3 regions of the Bacillus sp. GB_SG_008 genome follow, and region 2 is predicted to be linked to each of the others. Evidence: riboswitches for the same ligand, from Rfam matches in the RefSeq annotation. Region 2 holds a riboswitch; each other region holds the start of a gene.
What was found. Region 2 has a riboswitch for thiamine pyrophosphate ahead of thiM (hydroxyethylthiazole kinase). Riboswitches for the same ligand answer to the same signal wherever they lie in the genome.

Region 1 (4,444 bases), on a different contig from region 2:
TTGTTAGACTAGCTTTGGATAAGCGTTGCACCATTTTCCCTCTTTCTATGTTTCTTGATATTGATGTTTACGATGTTCTGGGACATATATATATTGAGATACTATAAGAAGAATAGTCATAAAGAATACAGGGAAAATTGCGGCGGCATTTAGGCCATTATAAATAATGTTTGTTAGTAAAGAACTTATAATGAACAGTGCAGTATATATGTGTGAAATATGGCGTTTTAAACGAATTTTGAATACTTCCATCAGCACTTCACAAGCAACGAACGTAATAGCGATGCTTAAAAATACAATGTTTGTGTTGTAAATTAATAAGCAACAAATGAGACCGAAAAATGCTAAATACTCAATAATTAATGGGATATTGCGTGTCATCTTACATCACCTAACTAGGAAAGGAAGCGGATTTACTGCATTTGTTTTTTCAAAATTCCATTCCCCGTTATGTAATTCAAAATGTAAGTGTTGACCAGTGGAATGTCCTGTATTTCCCATATAACCGAGCAATTGGCCCGTTGCTACGTTATCGCCCACTTTAACTGCACGATTTTTCATGTGAGCATATACAGTTGTATATAAATTCCCATTTATATGATGGGCAACAAATACAACATTTCCATAGCTTGTAGAATAGTACGACTTAACAACAGTGCCAGGTGCAGAAGCTTGAATTGGAATATCCCCTGTTGCCGCAAAGTCTATGCCATAGTGCATCTGTCCCCAACGTACATCAAATGTTGAGCTCACGTTCCCTTGAACTGGATATTTAAATACAGCTGGAATAGATGGTTTAGCTTGTTGCTGCTGTTGCTGTTGTTGTCCTTGCAATATATATTGTTGTCCAACATAGCCATATCCTGATCCGTAGCGAATTTTATACCATGTGCCAACCTTTCCAACGACTTGTACTTGTGTTCCATTCTTTAAAGAACCAATAACAGCCGTATTTGTTCCTGCACCGCTGCGTACTTTTAATGCTGGAGTAGCAACATAATAAGAGCTTCCGCCTTGTACCGTAACTCCTTTTACTAACGGCTGAGTTCCGTTAGATAAAAACTCTTTCTTTACATAGCCATTTGTTCCGTTATGTATAATTTTATACCATCCATTTTCTTCTTCTTGGACAGTAACAAATTTCCCATTTGGTAATACATCAATAATTTCAGATTGCGTATTTGGTTCAGAGCGAACGTTTAATGCGTCTGAATTAACGATATATTGCTGCTTACTATTGCTTGGTTTTGTTAAAGAAATTGCTTCTTTTTTTACATAGCCAGTTTTATTTTGAGTTTGAATTTTATACCATTCTTCTGTTGTTTCAAGAATTGTAACGGGAGTGTCACGTACAATGTTTTCAATAACGGAATCTGTTGTTTTAGGACTATTATATACTTGTAATGTATTCGTTTTTACATAACCAATTTTCGTTTTTGGTTTTTGCTGCGCTTCTACAGTTTGTACAGTGGAATCTGTCATAGACGGGAGTAAAGAAGCAACTGCTACAGTAGCTGCTGTCATTGCTGCGGCTTTCATATTCATATAATTATAGGCCTCCTTATGTAATAAATTGTTATATTCAAAATTATAATATAACAATATTAAACTTGATTTGTGCGCATAGAAATGTAGTATTAAAAATAAATGAACATTTTCCTATACTATAAAGTCCCATAATAAAAGGATAGCAGATTTATCACTATTATGGAAATAGATAGAAGAAGTTTGCGTTTTTTGAACTTACAAAATACATAGAATGATATTTTATCTCGCTCAAAGCGTTGATATTTTAGGGAGAGGCTTTAAGATGAAAAACTCCCGTAAGACATAGAGTGACTTAACTAACCATTTTTTGGTTAAAATTACCGTCAATGGAAATTTGACTTTATAACTCAAAAGAGTTGCCGATGAGATATGGCGATGGTATACTGACTATGTTAAATGAATATAATGCTAGGGGGGCTAGTGTTGCTAGCTGAGAGTAAGACATATAGTCTTTGACCCTTGAACCTGATCTAGATGATGCTAGCGTAGGGAAGCAATTTGGACGATATACATAACGTCCCCGTTTCTTTGCGTATAGAAACGGGGATTTTTTATTGAAAATTTTATAGAACACCACTAGGGGTGCTTGTAAGCTGAGAGAGGTAGAAACCTTAACCCTTATAACCTGATCTAGGTGATACTAGCGTAGGGAAGTGGAAACAACAAATGAAGTTTTCTTTTGTTTGCTGTAACCACTTCTTATATAGAGGTGGTTTTTTATTTGGATACATATATATAGGAAGGGGAAATTTAGATGACATTTTGTGAAAGGTTATTTGAAAAGGTGCAGCCTGTTTGGGAAAAGAGTCATAATCATCCATTTGTAACAGGGATGGGAGATGGAACGTTAGAGAAAGATAGATTTCAATATTATATTGTTCAAGATTATTTGTATTTGTTAGATTACGCAAAATTATATGCAATTGGTGTTGTAAAAGCAACAAATCCAAAAGTAATGGCGAAGTTTGCTGAACAAATCGATGGGATTTTAAATGGAGAAATGACGATTCATAAACAATATGCAAAGCGTTTAGGAATTTCTGTTGAAGAAATGGAATTAGCAAAGCCGTCTGCAATGAATCTAGCATATACAAACTATATGATGTCTGTATCACAAAACGGTACACTTGCTGAGTTAATTGCAGCGTTGCTTCCGTGTATGTGGAGTTATTGGGAGATTGGAAAGCGTTTGAATGATATTCCAGGAGCACGCAACCATGAATTTTTTGGTGAGTGGATTCAAGGGTATAGCTCTGAAGAATACGGAAATCTTTGTGTATGGTTAATTGATTTATTTAATGAAATTGCAATTGGAAAAGCAGAAGAAGAACTAAATCGTTTAGAAGAAATCTTCTTATATTCCAGTCGTTTTGAATATTTATTCTGGGATATGGCATATCGTAAGGAGATGTGGGGTTTTGAGGAGCAAGAACATACTACAGTTTCATAACGTTTCCTTTCATTATGATGAGAAGCAGATTATAACGAATCTTGATACTACAGTACAAGAAGGGGAATTCGTTAGTATTATTGGACCAAGTGGCTGCGGGAAAAGCACATTGTTTCGGCTCATTACGGGACTCGAAAAAGCAAGTGAGGGCACTATTGATGTGATAGGAGCAACCGATCACCCTGTCGGTTATATGCCACAAAAAGATATGTTACTCCCGTGGCGAACAATTATTGAAAACGCAGCTTTGCCTCTTGAATGCCAAGGTGTGAAGAAAAAAGAAGCACAAATGAAAGCACAAGAATTGTTGGAGCAGTTTGGACTGCAAGGGTATGAAAATAAACAACCAAAAGATTTATCAGGCGGAATGCGGCAACGCGTCTCTTTTATTCGTACGTTGTTAACTGGCGGAGATCTTTTACTATTAGATGAACCATTTAGTGCACTTGATGCATTGACGAAAGCATCTCTGCAAGAATGGCTGTTTGAACAATGGAAACATTGGCGAAAAACAATTTTATTTATTACACATGATGTTGATGAAGCGCTTTATCTTTCCAATCGTATTTTTATCGTAACAGAGCAGCCCATTACATCATTGACGGAACGGATCGTACCTCTTGGACAAGAACGATCTCGAAAGGATTTACATCGTCCAGAAATGCTGGCATTAAAAGATGAACTCATTGGGCTGTTACAAAGGCAGGTACTTGTATGAAAAGAATTGTAGATTATGTTCCAGCTTTTATTGTTACTGCTATTTTTCTTATTGTTTGGGAAGTAGGAGCACGGATTCTCGATGAAATGTACATTTTACCATCCCCAAGTGCCATTGTTCAAAAAATGTGGGAGTTACGGGATATATTGCTTACGGTACATTTACCAGCAACGCTTTCTGTTACAGTTATCGGTATTGTCATTTCCATTGTATTAGGTGTTGGTTTAGCAATGGTGATGAGTATGAGCTCATTTGCTGAGAAAGCATTTTATCCACTACTAGTTGCTTCACAAACGATTCCAATTACAGCTTTGGCACCATTATTTGTTTTATGGTTTGGCTATTCTATTTGGAGTAAAGTTGTTGTCACAGTACTCATTACGTTCTTTCCAATTGCAGTGAATACGTATGATGGCCTTCGCAGTACGAAAAAGGAATGGGAAGAGCTTTTGATTACATATGGTGCAACAAAAAAGGATGTTTTCTTAAAATTGAAATTACCATCCGCACTTCCATACTTTTTCTCTGCTTTGAAGGTGGCCCTGCCGTTCAGTGTTATCGGGGCAGCAATTGGAGAATGGCTTGGAGCGCAAGCGGGACTAGGGTATTTTAGTAAACGAATGATGACACAAATGGATGGTGCGGGTGTGTTTGCACCAATTGTTTTATTGTCATTACTTGCTATTTTCTTTGTATTACTTGTTTCTATATTAGAGAAGAAGTTTATT
Region 2 (4,444 bases):
AGCAGTTAGTGCAGGGGATTTTAATTCTTCTGGCACTAAATCAAGTAACTGACGGCCTTTTGATGTAATGTGAATGTCTTTGCCACGCTTTTCGATTAAGAACGAATTGAATAATTTATCAATAATATCCGCGCGTGTAGCAACAGTACCTAGTCCACCAGTTGATTTTAACGTGTCTGCAAGTTGTTTATTTTGCGTGCCCATGTACTTTGTGGGATTTTCCATTGCTGAAAGTAATGTTGCTTCATTAAAACGTGCAGGTGGCTTTGTTTGACCTGATGTTTGTGCAATTAGTTTTACGTTTAATGTATCGCCTTTTTCAATGCGAGGTAAGATTTGTTCTTTTAAATCGTCTACTGTCTCGTCATCTTCAAAGCGATGTTCGTATACTTCTTTCCAACCAGAATTAAGAATTGTTTTGCCGCGTGCGACGAAGTTTTCATCACTAATTTTTGCTCGTAACGTTAGTTGTTCGTATTCGAAAGCTGGGAATAAAACTGCTAAGAAACGTTTTACAACTAAATCATAAATTTTGCGTTCTTTATCTGAGAAGGCGGAGAAGTTTACATAACTTTCTGTTGGAATGATCGCATGGTGATCACTTACTTTACTATCATCAACAAACGATTTAGAAGCTTTTATTGGTTTATTTAAGACCTTATTAGCTAAAGAACGATATTCTCCTACTCCACACGCTTTCAAACGTTCTGGAAGTGTTCCTACAATGTCGGATGAGATATAGCGTGAATCTGTACGAGGGTACGTTAATACCTTGTGCTGCTCATATAGTTTCTGCATAATATTTAACGTTTCTTTTGCAGAATAGCCAAAGATTTTATTCGCATCACGTTGTAGTTCTGTTAAGTCATAAAGACCAGGAGCAAATGATTTTTTAGGTTTTTTCTCAATTTCCACGACAGTGGCATTTTGTTTGCCTAGTTTTTTCACAATCGTATCGATTTTTTCTTTATCGAAGCTACGGCTATTGCCTTTTGCATCTTGCCAAGTCAATTTTAACTTGTCTGTTGTTTGGGCTTCGACACCGTAGTATGTTTGCGCTTTGAAGTTTTTAATTTCGTCTTCACGCCCTGCAATGATTGCCACAGTAGGTGTTTGGACACGACCGCAATTTAGTTGCGCATTGAATCGTGTAGTTAATGCGCGTGTTGCGTTAAGACCGATATACCAGTCGGCTTCAGAACGTGCGACAGCTGAAGCGTATAAATTGTCATATGCTTTACCAGGCTTCAAATTTGCAAAGCCATCTTTAATTGCTTTATCGGTAACAGATGAAATCCATAGACGTTTAATAGGTTTATTCATTTTAACTTTATCAATAATCCAGCGAGCGACTAATTCTCCTTCTCTTCCTGCATCTGTAGCCACGATGATTTCATTTACATCATTTCTAGTCAGTTGACTTTTAACAGCATTAAACTGTTTGCCGGTCTGCTTAATCACTGTTAATTTTAAGCGTTCAGGTAGCATTGGAAGATCTTCTAGATTCCATTTTTTATATTTCACATCATAGCTTTCTGGATCTGCTAATGTAACGAGATGCCCTAAAGCCCAAGTAACGATATACTTATTTCCTTCAATATAACCATTTCCTTTTTTATCACACTTCAATACACGTGCAATATCACGTGCAACAGAAGGTTTTTCAGCAATTACAACACTTTTTGCCATATTTAAAACATCCTTTCGAATTTCCGTAAGTTAACTATAGCATACATCTCTTTTGGATTCAGTTATTCCGAAGATTCGCATCCATTGTTATTAATTACATACTCTACATCTTTGATTGGTTAAGAGGGGGGCGAGTTTTTATAACAAAATGTAACTTGTGATTTTGATAGAATAAGAGTAGACTCTGAATTAGATGAATAATAAAACACATGGGAGTTTGCGGATGCAAACTGAGAGTACGGCTAATCTGTCGTTGACCATTTGAACCTGTTGGATAATGCCAGCGTAGGGAGAGTGTGAAAACGCATATTAAGACACTTTGCATACGCAAAGTGTCTTTTTTAGCTATATCTCCCATTATAAAAAAAGGGGATTGATAAATATGAAAATCGAAGAAATTGCACAAGTAATCGAAACAGTACGAGAAAGAAATCCGCTCGTTCATAATATTACAAATGTTGTTGTGACAAATTTTACAGCTAATGGCTTACTTGCATTAGGTGCATCGCCTGTAATGGCATATGCGAAAGAAGAAGTAGCTGAAATGGCAAGTATTGCTGGAGCGCTTGTTTTAAATATGGGAACACTTCGCCCGGAAGAAGTAGAAGCGATGCTCATTGCTGGGAAATCAGCAAATGCGCATAATGTACCGATTTTGTTTGATCCTGTTGGTGCTGGTGCAACTTCGTACCGAACAGAAGTTGCAAGATATCTCCCGAGTGAAGCAAAACTAGCAATTATCCGCGGCAATGCGGCGGAAATTGCAAATGTTATTGATGAGAAGTGGAAGATTAAAGGTGTTGATGCAGGGGAAGGAAACGGTGATGTTGTTTCAATTGCGAAACAAGCAGCAGAGCAGTTAGATACCGTTGCTGTTATCACTGGAAAAGAAGACGTTATAACAGATGGAGAAAGAACATTTATTCTTCGTAATGGTCATCCTATTTTAACAAAAGTAACAGGAACAGGCTGTTTATTAACATCTGTGATTGGAGCATTTGCAGCAGTCGAAAGGGACTATGTAAAAGCGGCAGTCGCAGCGGTAACGTTTTACGGTGTAGCGGCAGAAATTGCGGCAAACAAAACAGTTGAACAAGGGCCAGGAAGTTTCCAAATTGAATTTCTTAATCAGTTAGCAAATGTTACTGCAAAAGACGTTGAACAATATGGGAATGTCGAAGAAGTTCGTTAAGAAAGGATGAGAGAAATGGCGTGCATCGATAAACAGTATATGTCCGAGTTATTACAAGTATATTTTATTATGGGGAGTAACAATTGCTGTAAAGATCCATTACAAGTCATGAAAGAAGCACTTGATGGTGGAATTACAATCTTTCAATATCGTGAAAAAGGTGAAGGAGCATTAATGGGAGAAGAACGATATGCATTTGCAAAGCAGCTTCAGTCTTTGTGCAAAGAGTATAATGTTCCATTTATCGTAAATGATGATGTGGAATTAGCACTAGAATTAGATGCAGATGGCGTTCATGTTGGACAAGATGATGAGGGCATTAAGACAGTACGTGAAAAAATGGGTGATAAAATAATTGGTGTATCCGCTCATACAATAGAAGAAGCACGTTTTGCGATTGAAAATGGTGCCGATTATTTAGGGGTAGGGCCGATTTTTCCAACAAATACGAAAAAAGATGCAAAAGCAGTACAAGGAACGGAAGGATTACGTTTCTTCCGCGAAAGTGGCGTTGAAGTTCCAATTGTCGGCATTGGTGGAATTACAATTGAAAATGCTGCTTCTGTCATTGAAGCGGGTGCGGATGGGGTGTCCGTTATTTCTGCAATTAGCTTAGCGGATTCTCCTTATAATAGTACGAAAAAATTAGCGGAGTTAGTAAAAAAATAATCAGTTCATATATGAAAGGAATCATTTCTAACATGAAGAAATGGTTCTTTGTCGGTTTGAAATAAAGTTGTACTGGTTATAAGAAAGTCGTACCGTTTATAAAAAAGATGTACTGTTTGTAAAAAAGTTTGATCAAAAATCCTGCATGAAATGCAGGATTTTTTTTATTCAACAATCGGGCCAGATTGTTGAAGCTGATGAAAATATTTTGTTTGAATATGAAGTATTACACTTAAACTAATGGTGCAGGTTAATTGAAGAAGAATAGATTTCAGAAGATCGTTATTAGAGTCGATTTTTTTTCTTTGTCACTGTTTCAGATAAAAGAGCTACTATTTGAAGCACGTTGGAGCCCCATTTATAGTGATAATATTTTATGAATTGGAAAACAATAGTGCTTAGGAAAGGAAGGACTGCGAATGTCTGTGAAAAAGTGGTTAACTGGATTGGTCGTTTTGCTTACGATGATTGTGGTTGTGACAACTCCGGGCTCACTCAGTGTATTTGCCGAATCCGGCGTCGTAACACAGCCTATTGAGTCAGTGAAAGTGATTGAGGTCGAGTTGAATGATGATTACTTTAATCCGAATGTCATCACTATTCCGATTGGAAGGACGACAACGTTGATATTGAAAAACCAAGGTAAGAAAGAGCACACCTTTACAGTGGAAAAGCTCAGAATTGACGCCGAAGTCCAGCCGGGAAAAGAAAGAACCATTACCGTGAAACCTCAAGATCCCGGTACATATGAACTGATATGTCGGTACCATTTCCAGAAAGGAATGGATGGAAAAGTAATAGTCAAATAACAAGCAGGGCCAATCGGGCCTTGCTTGTTTTATAAGCAACGGTAACTTACTTATTATTACCCAGACATCATTATAACTGCTAACT
Region 3 (4,444 bases), on a different contig from region 2:
CTTGCAATGTTTTTCGCAGTGAAATAGTGGATTCACTTGATATTATGTCTGGCGGTAGTAAAGATTCTGGAATTGCTAGGTTATCAAGTAATGAAGAATCGATGCTTGGGGTTAAATGTTGAATGTGTAAACTAGAGATATACATGTATTTTTCTCCATCATACAATACAATAATATCCGAGCCTTTATCAATCATAATTCCTTCAAATGGAATAATTTCCCTTGACAATGTCACTTGTATGGGCTGATTAATATATTTTTGTAAATGAAGCATAATAATCACCTTTCTCGTAATTACATAATCTCCTCCTTCTAACATAGTGGAAGGAGGGAGATGTTTTAAGATGTGAAGATTAATTTAACCCAATAATATAAACATAGCAGTGTAAAAATGACGGTTGGCGGAATGACAAGAAGTGTAGTTTTTATATAGGTATCCCAACCGATAGTTACTTTTCCTTTTTTCACAATATACATCCACATTAAGCTTGCTAATGTACCAATCGGGAGTAATAATGAGCCCATGTCACTACCGATGATGTTTGCAAGATAAATGGTTTTCAATGTAATAGGATCTAGTCCCATTTCGGTGAGTTCAATTGTGCCAATCATTAAGGCAGGATGGTTATTAAAAATGTTAGAGAGGATAGAGACTAGGCCCCCCATAACAAAAGTGGCATGAAATAAACTACCAGTGATGATTGGCTGAAATGTAGTGATGAGCAGGTTGGTTAAGCCGATGTTATTAAGTCCATACACAATCACGTACATAGAAAATGCGAAAATTAAGACATACCAAGGTGTTTTTTTAATCATATCATGAGGTGGAAGGCGCAGTTTGTACCATCTCCACCCGAGTAAAATAACGGAGCCAATGACTGCTACAATGGCGATAGAAAACTGAAAGAAAGATGCGATAAATAAGCTGATACGAACGCATAAAACAAATAATAGAATTCCAAGCATAAACCTTGTTCGCTTACGATTTTCATCAATTGCGGGACGTGGTTGCAGTGGGTGAAAGGATTTTTTAACGAAATTTTCATCTAAGTATGTCGACAAGACCGGGAGTTTTTTAGGGATTTTTTTCCGAAACACAAGGAATAACAGAAACGACATAAAAAGGAGACCTAACGTAGCGGGAACAAACATCATGGCTGTGTGCATGTATAAGTCCATATCAATAATTCTCAAGGCGATTAAATTCACAATATTGCTTACACCAATCGGCGCGCTTGAGGCAGTGGCGATGAGTGCACCACTTAGTAAGTAAGGTATTTTTTGATCATGTGTGAGTCGCAAATGGTGTAACAAAAGCAGTAAAATGGGAGTTGTAATTAAGATGCTACCATCGTTATTGAAGAATAATGTCATGAGAAAACAAAGAAGATTTGTATACCAAAAGAGGCGAATACCAGAGCTTTTTGCTTTTTTAGCAAGTTGAACGGCGCACCAATAAAAAAAGCCGAAACTCTCTAATACGATTGCCATAACAATGGTAGCCATAATTGTTATGGCGGCGCCAATAATTTTTGAGCTAATATCACCCAAGTCGGTAAGAGAAACTGTACCGCTTAAAATGACAATTACTGCACCAACTGTTGCTGGAATTGCTTCATTCATCCCTTTGGGACGCCAAAAGATGATGAGCGTGGTTCCGAGAAAAGCGAGTATGGTTATTGTAGATTGTAGGTTTATCAACTCTTTCACCCCTGTTCTTATCGTGAAAAGTTTACATAAGACATACGTCCTGCACTGGCTTATATTCTATATGTATGAAGTGCGGATTCGGCTTGTACTGAGTGAAATACCCATTTTTTGAATAAGGAAAAAAATAATATAAATACCTTTGCATTTTTTTGACAATGATGTATGATAAGAGCGTAGTGAAAATTTAATCAGTGATAAACTAGGGGTGCCCAAGAGCTGGGCTGAGAGGGAAGCGTGTTGAAGCTTCTTAACCCTTTGGACCTGATCTGGTTCGTACCAGCGGAGGGAAGTTAACGGCTTTACATAACAATGCCTTATGTTGCCAGGTCCTATTCTTTATTATGGACCTGGCTTTTTTATTTGAGCATATACTAGCCGCTAGTTCTCATCCTGGTCATAAGAAAAGTGGAGCCAACTGTTTAGACGCAAGGGTCTAGGCGGCGAAACTGAATCTAAAGAAAAGCGGAGGTTACTTCGCTAAGACACAGGGGAGGAAACACATTTATGAAACAATCTGTTTCAGCTGAGCAAATTGAGTTGAAGTCAAGTTTACCGGGAAGTAAGAAGGTATATGTAGAGGGTACGCGTGAAGATATGAAAGTACCGATGCGCGAGATTGCACAAAGCGATACAAACGGTGTAACAAATCCATCTATTCGTGTGTATGATACGAGTGGTCCTTATACTGATCCGGATTACAAAGTGGAATTAGAAAAGGGGATTCCAACGCCGCGCCGCTGCTGGATTGTGGAACGTGGAGATGTAGAAGAGTATGAAGGTCGTGAAGTGAAACCGGAAGATGATGGTGTAAAAGTAGCAGCTAAACATACGCCTGTATTCCCGCAAATGGGACGTAATCCGCTTCGCGCAAAAACTGGGGAAAATGTTACGCAAATGCATTATGCGCGTAAAGGTATTATCACAGCAGAGATGGAATATGTGGCGATTCGTGAAGGCGTGGAACCAGAATTTGTACGTAAGGAAATTGCTGAAGGTCGTGCCATTTTACCGGCAAATATTAATCATCCGGAAGCAGAACCAATGATTATCGGGCGTAACTTCCATGTGAAAGTAAATGCGAATATCGGGAACTCAGCTGTATCATCGTCGATTGCAGAAGAAGTAGAGAAGATGACATGGGCAACACGTTGGGGCGCAGATACAATTATGGATCTTTCTACTGGGAAAAACATTCATACGACGCGTGAATGGATTATTCGTAATGCGCCTGTACCAGTTGGAACAGTGCCGATTTACCAAGCGCTTGAAAAAGTAAATGGGATCGCGGAAGATTTAACGTGGGAAGTATACCGTGATACGCTAATTGAACAAGCAGAGCAAGGAGTAGATTACTTTACAATTCATGCTGGTGTACTGCTTCGTTACATTCCGCTTACAGCAAAGCGTGTAACAGGAATTGTATCACGCGGTGGTTCGATTATGGCCCAGTGGTGTTTATATCACCATCAAGAAAACTTCTTATATACACATTTTGAAGAGATTTGTGAAATTATGAAGAAGTACGATGTTTCCTTCTCTCTTGGAGATGGATTACGCCCTGGTTCAATTGCGGATGCAAACGACGAAGCTCAATTTTCTGAGCTGGAAACATTAGGAGAACTTACGCAAATTGCTTGGAAGCATGATGTACAAGTGATGATTGAAGGCCCAGGACATGTACCGATGCATTTGATTAAAGAGAATATGGATAAAGAACTCGACATTTGTCATGGTGCACCGTTCTATACGCTCGGACCGTTAACGACAGACATTGCACCGGGTTATGACCATATTACTTCTGCGATTGGAGCAGCGATGATTGGTTGGTTCGGTACAGCAATGCTTTGCTATGTAACACCAAAAGAACATCTTGGCTTACCAAACAAAGATGATGTTCGTGAAGGGGTTATTACGTACAAAATTGCCGCGCATGCTGCTGACCTTGCAAAAGGTCATAAAACAGCACATCAGCGTGATGACGCTCTTTCTAAAGCGCGTTTTGAATTCCGCTGGCGTGATCAATTTAATTTATCATTAGACCCTGAGCGCGCAATGGAATATCACGATGAAACATTACCGGCAGAAGGAGCAAAGACAGCGCATTTCTGCTCAATGTGTGGTCCGAAGTTTTGCAGTATGAGAATTTCGCATGATATTCGTGAGTATGCAAAGGATAATGATTTAGAAACGACAGAAGCAATCTCAAAAGGTATGAAAGAAAAAGCAGAAGAGTTTAAAGAAACAGGCAGTCAATTATATCAATAATTAGAAAGCATCTTTCTGAACACCTCTTAATCTATGATCATGTGTACCCTAACCTAATATAGATGATAGTCCCCCTGCTGAGCGAGAGCAGGGGGATTTTGTTATACTTTACATAAAAAGCAAGGGAAATCAGAGGGGTAAAAATGAAACAGAAAATTGTTCCTGCTACTGCATTTATATTACAGATTCTTTTTGTTGTTACATTCGTTTTTTTATTGTCACCGAATTATGAGAAACAAATGGATATTATCATAACAGCTGTCAGCACGTTATTTCTTGTGTTTAGTAGTTTTGGCCTTTCTGTATATTCATTTGCGAAGAAGTGGTACCCGAAATTATCGTTTTTCTTTATGATTACATCATGCATGTTGCTTGCTTATTTTATCTTGGCTTTTATTCTTCCCGAGGCGGGGATTCCGCCTTATCTCTGTCACCGATTTACGGAGCGTTAGTATTAATAGAAATAGGA

Region 1: another riboswitch for thiamine pyrophosphate. It lies ahead of tenA (thiaminase II); the one in region 2 lies ahead of thiM (hydroxyethylthiazole kinase).
Region 3: another riboswitch for thiamine pyrophosphate. It lies ahead of thiC (phosphomethylpyrimidine synthase ThiC); the one in region 2 lies ahead of thiM (hydroxyethylthiazole kinase).

Annotation. Positions count from the first base shown of each region.
Region 1 is NZ_JBPZSK010000011.1:111,894-116,337, reverse strand. It holds gene ACTDJC_RS20720 (hypothetical protein) at 46-381, opposite strand; gene ACTDJC_RS20715 (SH3 domain-containing protein) at 388-1,545, opposite strand; TPP riboswitch at 1,949-2,057, shown strand; TPP riboswitch at 2,117-2,217, shown strand; gene tenA (thiaminase II) at 2,303-2,998, shown strand; gene ACTDJC_RS20705 (ABC transporter ATP-binding protein) at 2,967-3,716, shown strand; gene ACTDJC_RS20700 (ABC transporter permease) at 3,713-4,444, shown strand, end outside.
Region 2 is NZ_JBPZSK010000007.1:116,880-121,323, reverse strand. It holds gene ACTDJC_RS17995 (DNA topoisomerase III) at 1-1,689, opposite strand, end outside; TPP riboswitch at 1,889-1,998, shown strand; gene thiM (hydroxyethylthiazole kinase) at 2,072-2,881, shown strand; gene thiE (thiamine phosphate synthase) at 2,888-3,550, shown strand; gene ACTDJC_RS17980 (cupredoxin domain-containing protein) at 3,970-4,359, shown strand.
Region 3 is NZ_JBPZSK010000002.1:259,573-264,016, forward strand. It holds gene ACTDJC_RS06280 (DUF2642 domain-containing protein) at 1-274, opposite strand, end outside; gene ACTDJC_RS06285 (arsenic transporter) at 340-1,698, opposite strand; TPP riboswitch at 1,902-2,015, shown strand; gene thiC (phosphomethylpyrimidine synthase ThiC) at 2,215-3,975, shown strand; gene ACTDJC_RS06295 (hypothetical protein) at 4,119-4,427, shown strand.